DNA from 2 places in the Neorhizobium sp. AL 9.2.2 genome. Region 2 is predicted to be linked to the other one. Evidence: riboswitches for the same ligand, from Rfam matches in the RefSeq annotation. Region 2 holds a riboswitch; the other holds the start of a gene.
What was found. A riboswitch is a leader RNA that binds a small molecule or an ion and turns the genes downstream of it on or off. The one in region 2 is predicted to bind S-adenosylmethionine.
Positions count from the first base shown of each region.

Region 1: linked by a shared signal. The riboswitch ahead of metA (homoserine O-succinyltransferase) and the one ahead of G6K99_RS01945 (O-succinylhomoserine sulfhydrylase) in region 2 are both predicted to bind S-adenosylmethionine.

Region 1 is NZ_JAALXU010000007.1:312,015-320,144, reverse strand. Features, by position in the region: gene G6K99_RS16485 (response regulator) at 1-381, opposite strand, end outside; gene G6K99_RS16480 (ABC-F family ATP-binding cassette domain-containing protein) at 550-2,364, opposite strand; gene G6K99_RS16475 (thiamine diphosphokinase) at 2,372-3,022, opposite strand; SAM riboswitch at 3,141-3,218, shown strand; gene metA (homoserine O-succinyltransferase) at 3,281-4,204, shown strand; gene G6K99_RS16465 (aldose epimerase family protein) at 4,326-5,348, shown strand; tRNA gene G6K99_RS16460 (tRNA-Gly) at 5,488-5,562, opposite strand; gene G6K99_RS16455 (hypothetical protein) at 5,563-5,775, opposite strand; gene G6K99_RS16450 (prolyl-tRNA synthetase associated domain-containing protein) at 5,826-6,323, shown strand; gene trxA (thioredoxin) at 6,405-7,418, shown strand; gene G6K99_RS16440 (LON peptidase substrate-binding domain-containing protein) at 7,581-8,130, shown strand, end outside.
Region 2 is NZ_JAALXU010000001.1:378,579-386,708, forward strand. Features, by position in the region: gene G6K99_RS01935 (Hsp33 family molecular chaperone) at 1-472, shown strand, start outside; gene apaG (Co2+/Mg2+ efflux protein ApaG) at 486-878, opposite strand; gene G6K99_RS01945 (O-succinylhomoserine sulfhydrylase) at 1,045-2,235, opposite strand; SAM riboswitch at 2,282-2,360, opposite strand; gene G6K99_RS01950 (2'-deoxycytidine 5'-triphosphate deaminase) at 2,434-3,528, shown strand; tRNA gene G6K99_RS01955 (tRNA-Gly) at 3,600-3,673, shown strand; gene G6K99_RS01960 (glycosyltransferase family 2 protein) at 3,688-5,610, opposite strand; gene G6K99_RS01965 (transporter substrate-binding domain-containing protein) at 5,714-6,568, shown strand; gene G6K99_RS01970 (helix-turn-helix transcriptional regulator) at 6,612-7,277, opposite strand; gene G6K99_RS01975 (response regulator transcription factor) at 7,489-8,130, opposite strand, start outside.

The DNA of each region.
Region 1 (8,130 bases), on a different contig from region 2:
GGCATAGTCGATTGTCTGCTCTACCACATGCGGCATCACGGGCTTGGTCAGAACGCCGAGCGATCCCTCGACGCCGTCTTTCACGTCTTCCGGATTGGCCGTCATGAAGATGACCGTCAGGCCGTATTCGGCAGCGAGTTCGCGCCCGATTTCCGGACCTGTGCGGCCATCGGCGAGATTGACGTCGACCAGCGCGATATCGGCGTATGCACCGAGCGACAGGGCGTGCTTGCGGGCGCTGGCAAAGCCTGCAACCTTGAGACCCATGCTCTCGACAGTCTCGGCAACATCAAGCGCGATCAGGAATTCGTCCTCAACGATCAGAACGCGCTGTTCCATTGCATCACTCGCCAGCCGACGACGCATCACATTAGTCAGCATTGGACATTCCTAACCGTTTTGTTTCCATCTGGTCGGCATGTCGGCATTCATACCGCACTACGCATTTCGACCACTTGATGGATGCCGAACGTCACCGGGGAATGTTTGTTCCGGCTCCCGACAAATAAAACGGTGGATGTTTATTTGTTAAGTATAGGAATTCTTTAACTATCCTTCAATCTGTTCTCTGAGCATCTCGAGTTCCAGCCATTCTTCTTCCATTTTGGCGACGCGATCGCGCAGTTTTGCCGTTTCTGCGGCGAGCTTTGAAAATGCCGACGGGTCTTTGGCAAAGAGTTTGGGATCGGCCATCTTGCGTTCGGACGTGGCGATGTCGTCCTGTGCCTTCGCCATTTCCTTGGGAAGGTTTTCGAGCGCGAATTTCTGCTTGAACGAAAGCTTGCCCTTTGCCTTAGTGACACCGGGCGCACTGCCTTCGGTCTTTGCCTTTTCCGCCTTATCGGCGCGGCGCTTTTCGTCGGCCATGCCTTTGCGCTGCTGCAGCATGTCGGTATAGCCGCCTGCATATTCGATCCAGCGTCCATCCGGCGCATCCGGGTCTACCGGAGCGATCGTCGAGGTCACGGTGCGGTCGAGAAAGTCGCGGTCATGGCTGACGAGAATGACGGTGCCGGCATATCCCGCAACGATTTCCTGCAAGAGGTCCAGCGTCTCGATGTCGAGGTCGTTGGTCGGTTCGTCGAGGATCAAAAGGTTCGATGGTTTTGCCAGCATGCGGGCCAGCATCAGCCTTGCGCGCTCTCCGCCGGAGAGGTTCTTGATCGGCGTGCGGATCTGTTCCGGCTGGAACAGGAAGTCTTTCATGTAGCCCGCCACATGCCGCTGTTCGCCGTTGACCAGCAGCGTTTCGCCGCGGCCGTCTGTCAAGTAATGGGACAGCGTGTCGGCGGGATCGAGGTCCTCGCGCTTCTGGTCGAGCGTGGCAATCTCGAGATTGGTGCCGAGCTTGATCCAGCCGCCGTCGGGGGCGAGCTGGCCCGTCAGCATCTTCAGCAGCGTCGTCTTGCCAGCACCATTCGGGCCGACCAGGCCGATCCGGTCGCCGCGATGGATGCGGATCGAGAATGGCGCGACGATCGGCTTGTCATAGGTCTTGGTGATGTTTTCCGCTTCCACCACCAGCTTGCCGGACTCGCGACCTTCGGCGACGGAGGCCTGAACGGAACCCTGCGGCCCCTTGTGGCCGCGGTAGTCGGCACGCATGGACTGCAGCTCGCCGACGCGGCGCATGTTGCGCTTGCGCCTTGCGGTCACGCCGTAGCGCATCCAGTGTTCTTCACGCTCAATCGCCTTGCCGAGCTTGTGCTGCTCGATCTCTTCCTCTTCGAGAACCTGATCGCGCCAGGCTTCGAAATGGCCGAAACCGCGCGACAGGCGGCGGGAGGTGCCGCGGTCGAGCCAGACTGTAGCGTTCGACACCTTTTCGAGAAAGCGACGGTCATGGCTGATGACGACCAGTGCGCTACGGGTCTTGCGCAGCTCGTCTTCCAGCCATTCGATGGTCGGCAGATCGAGATGGTTGGTCGGCTCATCCAGCATCAGGATATCAGGTTCCGGTGCCATGACGCGGACAAGTGCTGCACGTCGCGCCTCGCCACCGGAAAGCCTGACCGGGTCTTCCTCGCCTGTCAGGCCCAGATGCTCCAGCAGATAGGTGACGCGGTAGGGGTCGTCGCCCGGTCCAAGCCCCGCTTCCGCATAGGCCTGCACGGTTTTGAATCCAGCAAAATCCGGCGCCTGTTCGAGATAGCGGATCGTCGCATTGGGGTGCCGGAAAACCTCGCCGGACTGTGCTTCCACCATGCCGGCGGCGATCTTCATCAGCGTCGATTTGCCCGACCCGTTGCGGCCGACGAGAGAAATCCGGTCTCCCGGCTCCACCTGCAGGGCAGCTCCGTTGAGAAGCGGCGTGCCGCCGAAGGTTAGAACGATATCGTCGAGTTTCAGAATAGGCGGTGCCATGCGGCGTCTATGCTCCGGAAAAATCGTTTGGGCGGGCAAGGATCATCGCCTTGCCGTCACGTAAATGGAATTGGACCGGCCCTTCTGCAACGTTGGACACGGTGCGGGAGGAACCGAAGGGCAGCGCGTAATCCTTGAGAGGATAGCGCGCGCCGTGAATGTCGAGGCCTGCGAGGGCTGTGAAACCGATAACGGAAAACAACGCGCCCTTGGGCAGGTCGAGCGTCATCGTGCCGGTGAGAAAGGGCACAGCCTCTTCCTCGCCGGATGTCAGGAAAACGTCATGGCCGCGTTCGGCAAGGCTCATCGCATGCAAAAAATGCTGGAGCGCGTGGTCGGAGCGTTCTCCGCCCAGCGCGCCGATCAGGATCAGCCGCGTCGCGCCGCGTTCGATCGCTTCAGCCGTCGCAATCTCGCCGTCCGTCTCGTTCTTTTCCGGCGGATAGGTCCGGCGCTCGACATCGGGATAGCGCTCGATCAGGTCTGCGTCGGAGGAATCGAAATCGCCCACCCAGAGCTCCGGCATCACACCCAGCGCCTGCGCATGCCGCATGCCGCTGTCGGCCGCGATGAAGCGGCTTGCGGCAACTGCCTTTTGCAGTCGGTCTGTTACGGTGAGGTCACCGCCGAGCAGGATCGTGAAGGTCGAGTTGGCCATTGCCCATGCCCATATCCTAAAGCGGCTGGCAAGGGAAAGGCGCGTGTCGCACTGTTCGTGCGAAAGCGGTCATTTTTGCTCCCATTGACGGCGGGCGTGGCAAGGATTATTTGAAAAGTCGAAATTCCGTGGTGATTTGGCCGGCCGGCTTGCAGCCACGTAAAAAAAGTCGCTAAAGGGCCGCGAGAAGAGTTTCAAAAACTTCCCACGGGCCGGCTGCGATTCTTCGTGCCGGCTTTTTGTTTTTGGGTTGAAGAGATGCCGATCAAGATCCCCGATACGCTGCCTGCCTTCAATACGCTCGTTTCCGAGGGCGTGCGCGTGATGACCGAAACGATGGCGGTCAGGCAGGACATCCGGCCACTGCAGATCGGGCTTCTCAACCTCATGCCCAACAAGATCAAGACCGAAGTGCAGATGGCGCGCCTTGTCGGCGCTTCGCCGCTGCAGGTCGAGTTCTCGCTGGTTCGCATCGGCGGCCACAAGGCCAAGAACACATCGGAAGATCATCTCCTGTCGTTCTACGAGACGTGGGAAGAGGTGAAGCGCCGCAAGTTCGATGGTTTCATCATCACCGGCGCGCCGGTGGAAACCCTGCCCTACGAGGACGTCACATACTGGCAGGAGATGAAGGAAATCTTCGACTGGACCACCACCAACGTGCATTCCACCATGAATGTCTGCTGGGGGGCGATGGCCGCCATCTATCATTTCCACGGCGTTCCAAAGCACGGGCTGAAGGAAAAGGCATTCGGGGTCTATCGCCACCGCAACCTGTCGCCGGCGTCGGTCTATCTCAACGGTTTCTCCGACGATTTCCAGGTTCCGGTGTCGCGCTGGACGGAAGTTCGTCGGGAGGATGTTGAAAAGGCCGGCAACGATCTCGAGATCCTGATGGAATCGGACGAAATGGGCCTCTGCCTCGTGCATGAGCGGGCCGGCCGGCGGTTGTTCATGTTCAATCACGTGGAATACGATTCCACCTCGCTCGCCGACGAGTATTTCCGCGATGTCGATGCCGGCATACCGATCAAGATGCCGCACGACTATTTTCCGCACAACGACGATACGCTGGCTCCGCTCAACCGCTGGCGCGGTCATGCGCATCTGCTGTTTGGAAACTGGATTAACGAGATCTACCAGACGACGCCTTACGACCTCGAAAAAATCGGCACCGAGTGATCGAGACCGGTTTCTGCCCCGTCATCCTTGCTGGATGAGAGCCTGACGGATTTTTCGGCTGGCCTCGTTGCAGCTTTGACCGAAATCACGCAGTTTGCCGCAAACATTCGGGAGATGGGTTATGACGGGTCATGAATTCGAGATTTTCGGCACGACGAAGAGCGGCGAGGCGGTGCACCGGATCACGCTGTCGGGCGGCGGGCTGACAGCCCAGGTTCTCACCTGGGGTTCGGTTATCCAGGATCTGCGGCTTGCCGGCCACGAGCCGCCTCTGGTGCTGGGGTTCGACAATTTCGCAGACTATGAGGCCTACTCGCCCTATTTCGGCGCCACGCCTGGTCGCTGTGCCAATCGCATCGGCGATGGCCGCTTCTCAATCGACGGCACAGAATACCAGCTGGAACTCAACGAAGACGGCGTAACCCATCTGCACGGCGGATCCGACGGTATCGCCCGGCGCATTTGGTCGATCGTCGATCACGCGGAAGACCGAGTCGTGCTGCAGATCACCGACCCGGACGGACGCGCCGGATATCCCGGCAACTGCACCGTCACTGCGACCTACCAGCTGATGGAAGACGGGGTGCTTTCGGTGATCTACGACACGGTGACCGACCAGCCGACGCCCGCCAACGTCTGCCAGCACTCCTATTTCAATCTCGACGGTCGTCCCGACATTTTCGGCCACGACATGATGATCGCCGCGGCTGAGTTGACGGCGGTGGATGAAAGGATGGTGCCGACCGGCGTCCTGATGCCGCTTGCTGGCACCACGTTCGACCTGAGCGAGATGGGTCCGATCCAGCGCACCGGCGCCGATGGCGAACAGGTGAAGTTCGATCATAACTACTGCCTCTCGGAGGAGAGGACTGCCAAGCGCTCGGTCGCGCTTGCCCGCAGCCTGTATTCCGGCGTGCAGCTCGAAGTGCGCACCACGGAGCCGGGGATCCAGTTCTACGCGGGCTTCAAGCTCGCCTTGCCGGTGCCCGGCATGGAAGGCCGTCCCTACGCGCCTTACGCCGGCTTCTGCCTGGAAACCCAGGTCTGGCCCGATGCAATCAACCACGAGACTTTCCCCAATGCAGTGCTTCGCCCGGGCGAAACCCTGCGCCAGGAAACCGACTACGTGTTTTCGAAGAGCTGAGGCGATGAGGGCTGAGGCTGCCGAAAGGCGGCCTCAGTCTGGCTGCGAGGATGCAGGCAGCCAGCGAATGACGATAATAGACGAGGTACCCTACTGGGTACCAATACCGTTATTCGTTTTTTCGTCTGAAGGGAGAATTTGGAGCGGGCGAAGGGATTCGAACCCTCGACCCCAACCTTGGCAAGGTTGTGCTCTACCACTGAGCTACACCCGCTCATAAACCGTCGACCCGGTGGTAGTCTGGATCGTCGGTGCCGCTCGTTGCCGGCGACGGGCGGTATATGGCCCAGACTTTTTTTAAATGCAACAGGGAAATGACGATCTCGATGAAGAATTTTTCAGGCGCTTTGAAAGTCCCTGCGAAACAAGGGTTTGCGCCCAGGCGTGCATCTTGGCCGGTCGGAACAATCTGTCTATAGTCCGCCATCCTTACCCCGCCGGCCGGGGCCAACACCTCAAGAGCAGCCAAGATCGATCATGCCAAAAACTGCAGAAGACCTGTTCGCCTTTCTCGATAGCCTCGATATTGCCCACAAGACGAAAGCGCATGCACCGGTGTTTACGGTATCGGAATCAGCCAGTCTGCGTGACGAGGTCCCGGGCGGGCATACCAAGAACCTGTTCGTCAAAGACAAGAAGGACCAGTTCTTCGTCATCACGGTCGAAGAAAACGCCAGCGTCGATCTAAAGACCGTCCACAAGGTGATCGGTGCGTCCAGTCGCGTCTCGTTCGGCAATCCTGAAAAGATGCTGGAATTTCTCGGCGTCGTGCCGGGCTCCGTCACCGTGTTCGGCGCGCTGAACGACACGGATAACAACGTCACGTTCGTGCTCGACGAAGACCTCATGCGCGAAGAGGTGATCAATGGCCATCCACTCTCAAACGATGCGACGACGTCGATCGGTCGCGACGATCTTATCCGCTTTCTGGAGGCGACGGGCCATACGCCGCTTGTCTTGAAAGTGACGGGCTGACATACGATCTTTGCAATTCAGAGTAAGACATAATGCGCATCGGCCGTGTGCCGATTGGACTTTTTCCGGGAGAACACTTTCATGAGCGGCACGAACAATCCTTATGGTGGCTCCTATGGCGCCGGTAACTACGGCGGCCAAAACGCGACGGTGAACTTCGGTTCGACGCCTGCAGCGGCCCCAGCGCCCGCGGCTTCCTCTGCCCCTGCTGCTGCCGGTAGCTATATCTCGGACACGACAACCGCAGGCTTCGGCAAGGACGTGATCGAGGCATCGCGCAGCCAGCCGGTTCTCGTCGATTTCTGGGCGCCCTGGTGCGGTCCGTGCAAGCAGCTGACGCCCGTCATCGAAAAGGTCGTCAACGAAGCCCAGGGTCGCGTCAGGCTCGTCAAGATGAACATTGACGACCATCCCTCGATCGCGGGACAGCTCGGGATCCAGTCGATCCCGGCCGTGATCGCCTTTGCCGATGGCCGTCCGGTCGACGGGTTCATGGGTGCCATTCCGGAAAGCCAGATCCGCGAGTTCATCGAAAAGGTCGCAGGTCCAGAGGGCATGGACCAGGCGGCCGAGATCGAGGCGGTGCTCGGCGATGCGGAAACCCTGCTCGGACAGGACGATATCCAGGGTGCCGCACAGCTCTACGGCGCCGTGCTGCAGGCCGACCCGGAAAACCCCAAGGCTGCGGCCGGCATGATGCAGTGCCTGATCGGCATGGGCGAAACGGCCCGCGCCGGCGAGATGCTCGCCTCCCTGCCCGAAGAGATGGCTGCCGATCCCGCAATACAGGCGGTCGCCAAGAAGCTGGAGCAAATCGAGGAAGCCCGCAAGCTGGGTGACCCTATCGCACTCGAGCAGCAGCTTGCCGCCAACCCCGACGATCACGAGGCCCGCGTGAGCCTCGCCAAGATCCTCAACGTCCAGGGCGAACGCGAAAAGGCGGCCGATCACCTGCTGACCATCATGCGCAAGGACCGCACCTTCGACGACGATGGCGCGCGCCGCCAGCTGCTGCAATTCTTCGAGGTCTGGGGGCCGAAAGATCCAGCTACGATTTCCGGGCGCCGCCGCCTTTCGTCGATCCTGTTCTCCTGATTGTGTTGCCGATTGATCGCTAAGCCGGATCGCAGCCTTGCGTTCCGGCGACGATGCCCCACATTAGTTTTATAGGTTTGGCTGAACGGCCAGGTTTGGACAACGGCCAGATTCGGACAGACATTTTTGTCCGGTGAATGTGGTCTGGGAGGTATCGGACCAATGCATGTGGGAAACGCGCGCTATCTGAAGCGGGAGGATCTTCCGGAAACGATCCCGGTCTTTCCGCTGACTGGGGCTTTGCTCCTGCCGGGAGGCCAGCTTCCTCTCAATATCTTCGAGCCGCGTTATCTGTCCCTGTTCGATGCAGCGCTTGCGGGCGACAGGTTGATCGGTATCGTGCAGCCATCATTGATGGAACCGGACGAGCCGCTCGGCGGCGGGCGCTCGGCGCTGTCGTCGATCGGTTGCGCCGGCCGGATCACGTCCTTTGCCGAAACCGGCGATGGCCGCTACATCATTTCGCTCAGCGGGATCTGCCGCTTCAGGCTGCTCGATGAGATCGGTGGCGGCCATCCGTTCCGCAAATTCAGACACGCGCCGTTCCTGTCCGATCTGACCGACGAGGATGACGAAAAAGCCGTCAACCGGCCGGAACTGCTGCGGGTCTTCAAGGCCTATCTCGACGCCAACAAGCTGGAGGCGGACTGGGAAAGCATCGAGCGGGCCGGAAACCGGACGCTGGTGAATTCGCTGTCGATGATGTCGCCCT
Region 2 (8,130 bases):
TCGCCTCGCCGTCGCCGAACTCATCGACCGCGACGAGGACGGCAACCCGCGCCACAACTGGCGCGCCGGCGGACTTGTCGCCCAGTTCCTTCCGCAAGCGCCTGAGCGCATGCGCCAGCCCGACCTGCATGGCGGCGACGGTGACGAACGCGATGCCGTCGAAGTCGAGGACGATGCCTGGTTAGAGGCGAGCACGCTGGTAGGTACCATCGATACGGACGAGCTGACCGATCCGCAGGTGGCGATCGAACGGCTGCTGTTCCGGCTGTTCCACGAGCGCGGCGTGCGGGTCTATGATCCGCAGACGGTGTTCGACCGCTGCAGCTGCTCGCGCGACAAGATCAAGGGCGTGCTGGACGGGTTCTCTGCGGAAGAAATCCACGCGAGTGTGGAAGATGGAGAAATCGCGGTAACCTGCGAGTTCTGCTCGACCACCTACAAGTTCGTGACGGAAGAATTCGAAAGCGCCTGATCCGCCTTGCGGGTCAGTTCAGAACGCGCACGACGCCTGGTGAATCCAGCGAGAAGGCGGGAATGTCGACTTTGAAAGTCTCGCCTTCGTCCGTCTTCATATCGTAGGTGCCGAACATGACGCCGGATGGCGTGTCGAGCGGGCACCCGGACGAATACTCGTAGCTGTCGCCCGGCTCCAGTCGCGGCTGGTCGCCAACGACGCCTGGTCCGTCGACCTCGTCGACGATCCCGTTTTCGTCCGTGATGTTCCAGTAGCGATGCACGAGCGTGACGCTGATCGAGGACTTGTTCTCGATCACGATCCGGTATCCCCAGACATAACGACTGTCCTCGGGGCTCGACTGCTCCTCGAGATAATAGGGCTCGACGGCGACGTCTATGTCTCTGGTGCGGGCGCGGTACATTGGCACCTCAAGATTGCTCATCGTGCCGATATCGTACAGTGGGGGAGAAAGGTCAAGAATTCTCGCGGCTTGCATCTGAGGCAATGTCGCGTTCTTGATGATAGGGATAACTGATATGGTAAACCCGGAGCGTTCCGGGTCTACCCATCGTTCGGCGTAAAGTCGATCAGATCTGCTTCAGCGCCTGCGCGAAATCTTCCAGCAGGTCGTCCGCATCCTCGATGCCGGCCGAAAAGCGCACGGTGCCGGGCGAAATTCCCAGTTCCGTACGGGCTTCGTCGGTGAGGTTCTTGTGCGTCGTCGTTGCCGGATGTGTGATGATCGAGCGGGTATCGCCGAGATTGTTGGAGATGGTGACCACCTCCATGGCGTTCTGCAGCTTGAAGGCCGCTTCCTTGCCACCCTTCAGCTCGAAACAGACCAGCGTCGATCCGCCCGTCATCTGCTTGGCGATGATATCGGCCTGCGGATGATCCTTGCGACCCGGATAGATCACTTTCGCGACCTTGCTATGCTCGGCCAGGAAATCGGCGATCTTTGCCGCATTCGACGTCTGCTGGGCAACACGGATCGGCAGCGTTTCCAGCCCCTTGATCAGTGTCCATGCCGTGAACGGCGACATTGCCGGACCGGTATGGCGATAATAGTCCTGCAGGTGCTCCAGAACCCATTCGCGGTCCGAAAGGATGACGCCGGCAAGGCTGCGGCCCTGGCCGTCGATATGCTTGGTGGCGGAATAGACGACCACATGGGCGCCGAGTTCCAACGGCCGCTGGAAGAGCGGCGTTGCAAACACATTGTCGACCACCAGACGGGCGCCGACCTGATTGGCAAGCTTGGCAACGCCGGCAATGTCGATCACTTCCAGCGTCGGGTTTGTCGGGCTTTCCAGGAAAAACACCTTGGTGTTGGGCTTGATCGCCGCTTCCCAGTTGGCAAGGTCGCGACCGTCCACCAGCGTGCATTCGATGCCGTAGCGCGGGGCGAGCGTTTCGACAACCCAGCGGCAGGAACCGAACAGGGCCCGGGCGGCCACGATATGGTCGCCGGCGCGAAGCTGGCACATGAGCGCTGCCGTGATGGCGGCCATGCCGGAGGCGGTGGCGCGGGCTTCTTCTGCACCCTCCAGCGCACACATGCGCTTTTCGAACATGTCGTTGGTGGGGCTGCCGTAGCGGGCATAGATATAGCCGTCGGCCTCGCCCTTGAAACGGGCCTCGGCGGCTTCTGAACTGTCGTAGGCGAAGCCCTGCGTCAGGTAGATGGCTTCCGACATCTCGCCATATTGCGAGCGCAGCGTGCCGCCATGGACGAGCGTGGTGGCCGGGCGCCAGTTCTTGTTCGGGGATTTGCTCATGTGTTCATCACCTTCGTGATACAAAAAAACCGGCCGCAATCGCAGACCGGTTTTCAACCCGGTCTTTTTAGCCACTTGTTTAACGTGGCTGCAAGCCGACCGGCCAAATCACCACGGGATAAAGCTGCCTTACGCCTCGCTTCCGCTTGCGTCAATGGTCCGCATTTGGTTTTGTCGCCCCCAAAATCTGAAAGAGACATGATGGCTCGCGAAACGGGAATTCTGGCGGACCGCGCAATTGCGGCGCTCTTCGAACAAGGACGGCTGAAGTCCGAGAGGGCGCTTGATCAGGACCAGATCCAGCCGGCGAGCCTTGATCTGCGCTTGGGGCAGAAGGCGTTTCGCGTGCGCGCCTCGTTCATGCCGGGGCCGATGAGCCTCGTGTCCGACAAGCTCGAGCGCCTCAGCCTGCACGTCATCGATCTCTCCGAAAGCGCCGTCCTCGAAACCGGCTGCGTCTATATCGTGCCGCTGATGGAAAGCCTCGATCTGCCGGCCGAGATGTCGGCTTCGGCCAATCCGAAAAGCTCCACCGGCCGCCTCGATATCTTTACCCGCGTCATCACCGATCGCGCCCAGGAGTTCGACAAGATCCCTTCAGGCTATCGCGGTCCGCTCTATCTCGAAATTTCCCCGCGCACATTTCCGATCGTCGTGCGCCAAGGCTCGCGCCTGTCGCAGATCCGCTTCCGCGTCGGCAACGCCCTTCTGCAGGAGCCGGAGCTGTTGGCGCTGCATGGAGCCGAAACGCTGGTCGCCGCCGCGCAGCCGAACATTTCCGGCGGCGGCATAGCGCTATCGATCGACCTTGCCGGCGACAACGATGGCCTGATCGGCTACCGCGGCAAGCACCACACGGCCGTCGTCGATGTCGACAAAAAGGCTCAGCACGATCTGTTCGATTTCTGGGAGCCGATCCACAGCCGCGGCCGCAACGAACTGATCCTCGATCCGGATGAATTCTATATCCTCGTCTCGCGCGAGGCCGTCCATGTGCCACCGCTCTACGCGGCCGAAATGACACCGTTTGACCCGCTGGTCGGCGAATTCCGCGTCCATTACGCCGGCTTCTTCGACCCCGGCTTCGGCCACGAGGCCGCCGGCGGCCGCGGCAGCCGCGCCGTCCTCGAGGTGCGCAGCCACGAGGTCCCGTTCATCCTCGAAGACGGCCAGATCGTCGGTCGCCTCGTCTACGAACACATGCTGGAAGAACCCCAGGGCCTCTACGGCTCCGGCCTCGGCTCGAACTATCAGGCGCAGGGCCTCAAACTCTCCAAGCATTTCCGCAGCTAAAAGCGCCCCCGGACGCTTCCACCCCGGCGACCTTGACAGACACGGCCCATTGTTGGAAACCTTCCCTCGACGCGGGTGTAGCTCAATGGTAGAGCAGCAGCTTCCCAAGCTGAATACGAGGGTTCGATTCCCTTCACCCGCTCCAATCCCCTCTCCCGATCAGCTCTCCTTCCGGCGCGGCATGTGGGGTGTCTTGCTCCAGTGGAAGGGCTTTGTCCTGAGTTCCCGTAGCGCCTTCCAGGCGGCGAAGGATGTCATCATCCAGTAGAGCGGCACGGCAACCCAGCGGCGTCCGACGAGGCGCTTCTCGTGGTCGGTCATCGATCCGATGCCGAGGCCGAGGAAGATGAGATAGCTGCCGAGAATGTTGGTGAAGTCGATCGCGAACAGGCCGACGACCTCAAGCGGCAGCGTGTCGATCGGCGCCCGCAGCATTGCTGAGAAGCCGACGCCGAGAAAGACGAGGATCAGCGGATGCAGCAGCGATGACAAAAGCATGCCGCCCACCAGCAATTGGATCACGCAGAAAGGCTTGATGCCGATTTCGCCGATCAGCCGCGCCGGGTCGCGCATCAGCACCAGCCAGGTTTGCAGCCAGCCCTTGAACCAGCGGCTTCTCTGCGACGTCCACACCTTGATCGATAAAGGCGCGTCCTCCAGCGTCTGGTGCCGCATCACGTCGGCGGTAAAGCCGAGCCGGTAGAGCCGCATGCCAAGATCGGCGTCTTCCGTCACGTTGTACGGATCCCATCCGCCGGCTGCGATCAGCGCGCTGGTGCGGAAATGGTTGGACGTGCCGCCGAGTGGAAGCGGCATGTTCATTCTCCCGAGCATCGGCAAAAGGCCGCGAAACAGCGCTGCATATTCGAGCGAAAACAACGCGCTCAACCAGCTTTCCCGGGCGTTGGTGATGATCAGTGGTGCCTGCAGGCAGGCAAGTTCGGATGGTGCCGCGCGAAACCGCCGGTACGCCTCGCGGAGTTGTAGCGGGTGCGGCCTGTCCTCGGCGTCGTAGATTGCCGTGAATTCGCCGCGCGCACCTTTCAGCGCATAGGTGAGAGCCTTTGGCTTCGTCCGCGGACCATAGGCCGGCACTTCGACGATCTCGAATTGGGGGCCAGGCTCAAGCACCTTCAAGGCTTCGATCGTTTGCCGGTCGTCGATTTCGCATACGAACTTGATGTCGAGCAGAGATGCGGGCCAGTCCAGCCGCTTGAGGCTTGCGACCAACTGCTCGGCCATGTCCTCTTCGCGGTAGAGTGCGACCAGAATAGTGTAACGCGGCAGCGGCCCGAACGGTGGAGCGACTGGCACGCGTTCAGGTGCCACCAACGTTTGCCGGATCATCGCCGAAAGTCGCAGACAGAGCGTCGAAAAATAGGTGAGTGACAGGACGATATGCAGCGCAAGCAGCGTATCGATCGGTGCAATCAGCAGGAGACAGGCAAGGGTCGTCAGAAACGACCCACCGTAAAAGCCCTGGTGGCCTGCGAGTACAACGCGGGCCGACAGCAGGGGTCTCTGCTCGAACAGAGTATTCGTGGTCTCGCGGATGCGGCGCGCTGCGTCGGCTTTCCAGACGGATTCGCGAATGGCGCTCGGCGTGGTGATGACGAGATCGCGGCCCACAAGCGGCAGGGTCGCAAGCGTTGCCGCAATCTGCGAAAGTCGCGCCGCCTCCGGCACGATGGCGATTTCCTGCGCCTTGTTGCGATGGGCGATCCTCACAATGGTCGGGCGTGTCAGCTGGGCGTCGGTCGAGGGCAGGATAACGACAAGCGCGGGATCGAGCGACGAGACGAAGGGAAGTCGCAGCAGACGGGCGATGGCACCGTAATAGGCGTCTTCCCTCACGTCGCCGCATGCCAGAAGCTCGGCCTCGACCGTCGTCCCGTTTTGCCTGGAGAGGCCAGCCAGCTTGGCGATCAACGGTTTCGAGAAACCGAGGGCCGCAAGCGCTGTCAGCTCGACCTGGATGCCGGGACGAAAGTCGAGCAATTGCCCGGACTCGATCTCGTCGGTCGGCGGCGCCCCCGTTTCGTCGTGATAGGTCGGCTGCGAAGCATGTTCCTCTGAGCGCATGTTGCTGCTACACCGTCCGCAGACGAACCCCTATTGCCCCACACGGATCATAAAGATGCGATACCTGATTACATCCCTAAAAAGCAGTGGTGTTTTCAAGTTTATGCAGCTCTTGGTGGTGGTGATATACGGACTTCTGTCCGCAACGCAGGCACTTGCGGCCTCCACCGCTCCGCCTTCTACCCCGGCGACCCAGCTTCCGCTGATGTTTGACGCACGAGAACGCGTGGAGCGCCAGGATCTGTCGACAATCCTGCGCGTGCGCATCCTGACGACTGTCGATTTCCCCCCTTTCAATTTCGCAGATCAATCTGGCCGGCTGTCAGGCTTCAACATCGATCTCGCCCGCGAGATTTGCACGGTCCTGAAGATCGAGGCAAAGTGCCAGATTCAGGCCATGCCCTTCGCGGATCTCGAAAAGACCCTGGAAGACGGGGGCGGGGAGGCCGTGATGGCAGCGGTCGCCGCAACTCCGTCGCTGCGGCAGCGCTTTCTGTTTTCCAGGCCCTATCTCGGTATCCCGGCAAGGTTTGCCCGCAACAACGCGGCGACACTGGCTGCGACCACGGTATCGGACCTCAGCGATCGTCCGGTCGGTGTCGTCAAGGGAACGGCGCATGAGGCGATGCTAAGAGCGTTCTTCCCGAAGCTCACGCAAAAGCCGTTCGACAGTTACGAGGACATGCTGGAAGCTCTGAAGGAGAGACAAGTGGATGCCGTCTTTGCCGATGGCCTTCGCCTGCCGTTCTGGGTCGCAAGCGAGGCATCGGAGACCTGTTGCAGCCTGTTCGACGGCCCCTACCTGTCGCAGAAATTTCTAGGCGAGGGCCTGACCATCATGGTCCGCAGAAACGATCCGACCCTTGCCGCCGCCTTTGATCAGGCGCTGGCCGAATTGTCGCGCAACGGCCGCCTGCAGGAACTCTACCTGCGCTATTTCCCGAACGGCCTCTATTGAGACAGAGGAATTTTTTCTCAAGAGACGCTGAATGCAACGCGGCTTACTGGCTCGCCCAGATGATCCGTGCCATCCATTCCACATCGGCCGTGTCGAAGGAACGGTTCGCGTGTTCGGGGTTGAGCGACAGAAGCTCGATCAGGCGCGCGCTCTGGCGCGCCAGAACTTTCGCCATCACCTCGCCCTCGCGGGTTTTCAACACCACGCGGTCGCCACGCCGAACCTGTGCGCCGGGCTCGACGATCAGCACGTCGCCGTCCCGATAGAGCGGCATCATGGAATCGCCCTGGACCTCGAGCGCGTAGACACCGGCTTTTCGGGCGGGATCGACGGGAAATTCCACCACATCCCAGCCCTGTCCGGCAGGAAAACCGCCATCGTCGAAAAAGCCGCCGGAGCCGGCCTGGGCAAAGCCGAGCAGCGGGATCGTGCCGTTCTGGGAGGGAAAATTGCCGTCGGGAAGTTGCGACCTGCCCATCGCATGCGGCAGATAGCTCATGAACTGATCGACCGTTGCGCCGGTCGCTTCCAGAACTTTGGCAATCGATTCCGTCGAGGGCCATCGCAGTCGTCCGTCGGGGCCAAGCCGTTTCGACTTGTTGAACGAGGTCGGATCCAGTCCTGCGCGTCGGGCAAGCCCAGACGGCGACAGCTGATGACGCTCAGCCAGCGTGTCGATCGCGATCCATATCGTCTCATGTGACAGCATCGTCGTCCCTGCCCCCGGCGCAAGAGGAAACAGCCGTTGCCGCCTTCCGCCTGCCATTGCCGATCAGTCCCGTTGGATGCAAGCGTCAAGGATACCGGCCCTCAAGGCGCCGCCGCCCGGAGATGGGCGATCTCCGCTTGCTCGTCGCAGAATTTAGCCCAGCAGGGGGATTTCGTAAAGCAGAAAAGGAATAAAATCCTTTGCTGCTATCCTACGCCACCATGGCCATGTTGAGCCGGCCGAGCTTGATGACGGCTTGGGTGCGACTATCGACGTTCAGCTTCAAAAGAATAGCCGAGACATGCGCCTTGATGGTCGCCTCAGAGACGCCCAGCTCGTAGGCGATCTGCTTGTTGAGCAGGCCTTCGCCAAGCATCGACAGAACCCGGTGCTGCTGGGGCGTCAGCGTCCGCAGACGGTCGAGAATGTCTGATCTTGCGGCGTCTTCCTCGCTCTGCGATGTCTCGCCTTTCGGCACCCAGATATCGCCTTCCAGCACGGCCTGTATTCCGGCCCTGATATCGTCAAGCCCGCAGGATTTGGAAATGAAGCCGGAAGCGCCCAGATCGAGCGCCCGCCTGATCGTGCTGCGATCGTCCGTGGCTGAAACGATGATCACCGGTAGCGCCGGAAAGGCCGACCTGAGCGACGTCAGACCCGCAAATCCGCTCACGCCCGGCATGGCAAGGTCGAGCAGCATGAGATCGGTTTCGGGATTGTCTTGCGCCGCTGTTCTCGCCGCATCGAAGTCGCCCGCTTCGATGATGACAATTTCGTCGGCAACGCCTTGTATCGCCTGTTTCAGCGCACCGCGGAAAAGCGGATGGTCGTCGGCGATGATGATGTTGAGTGT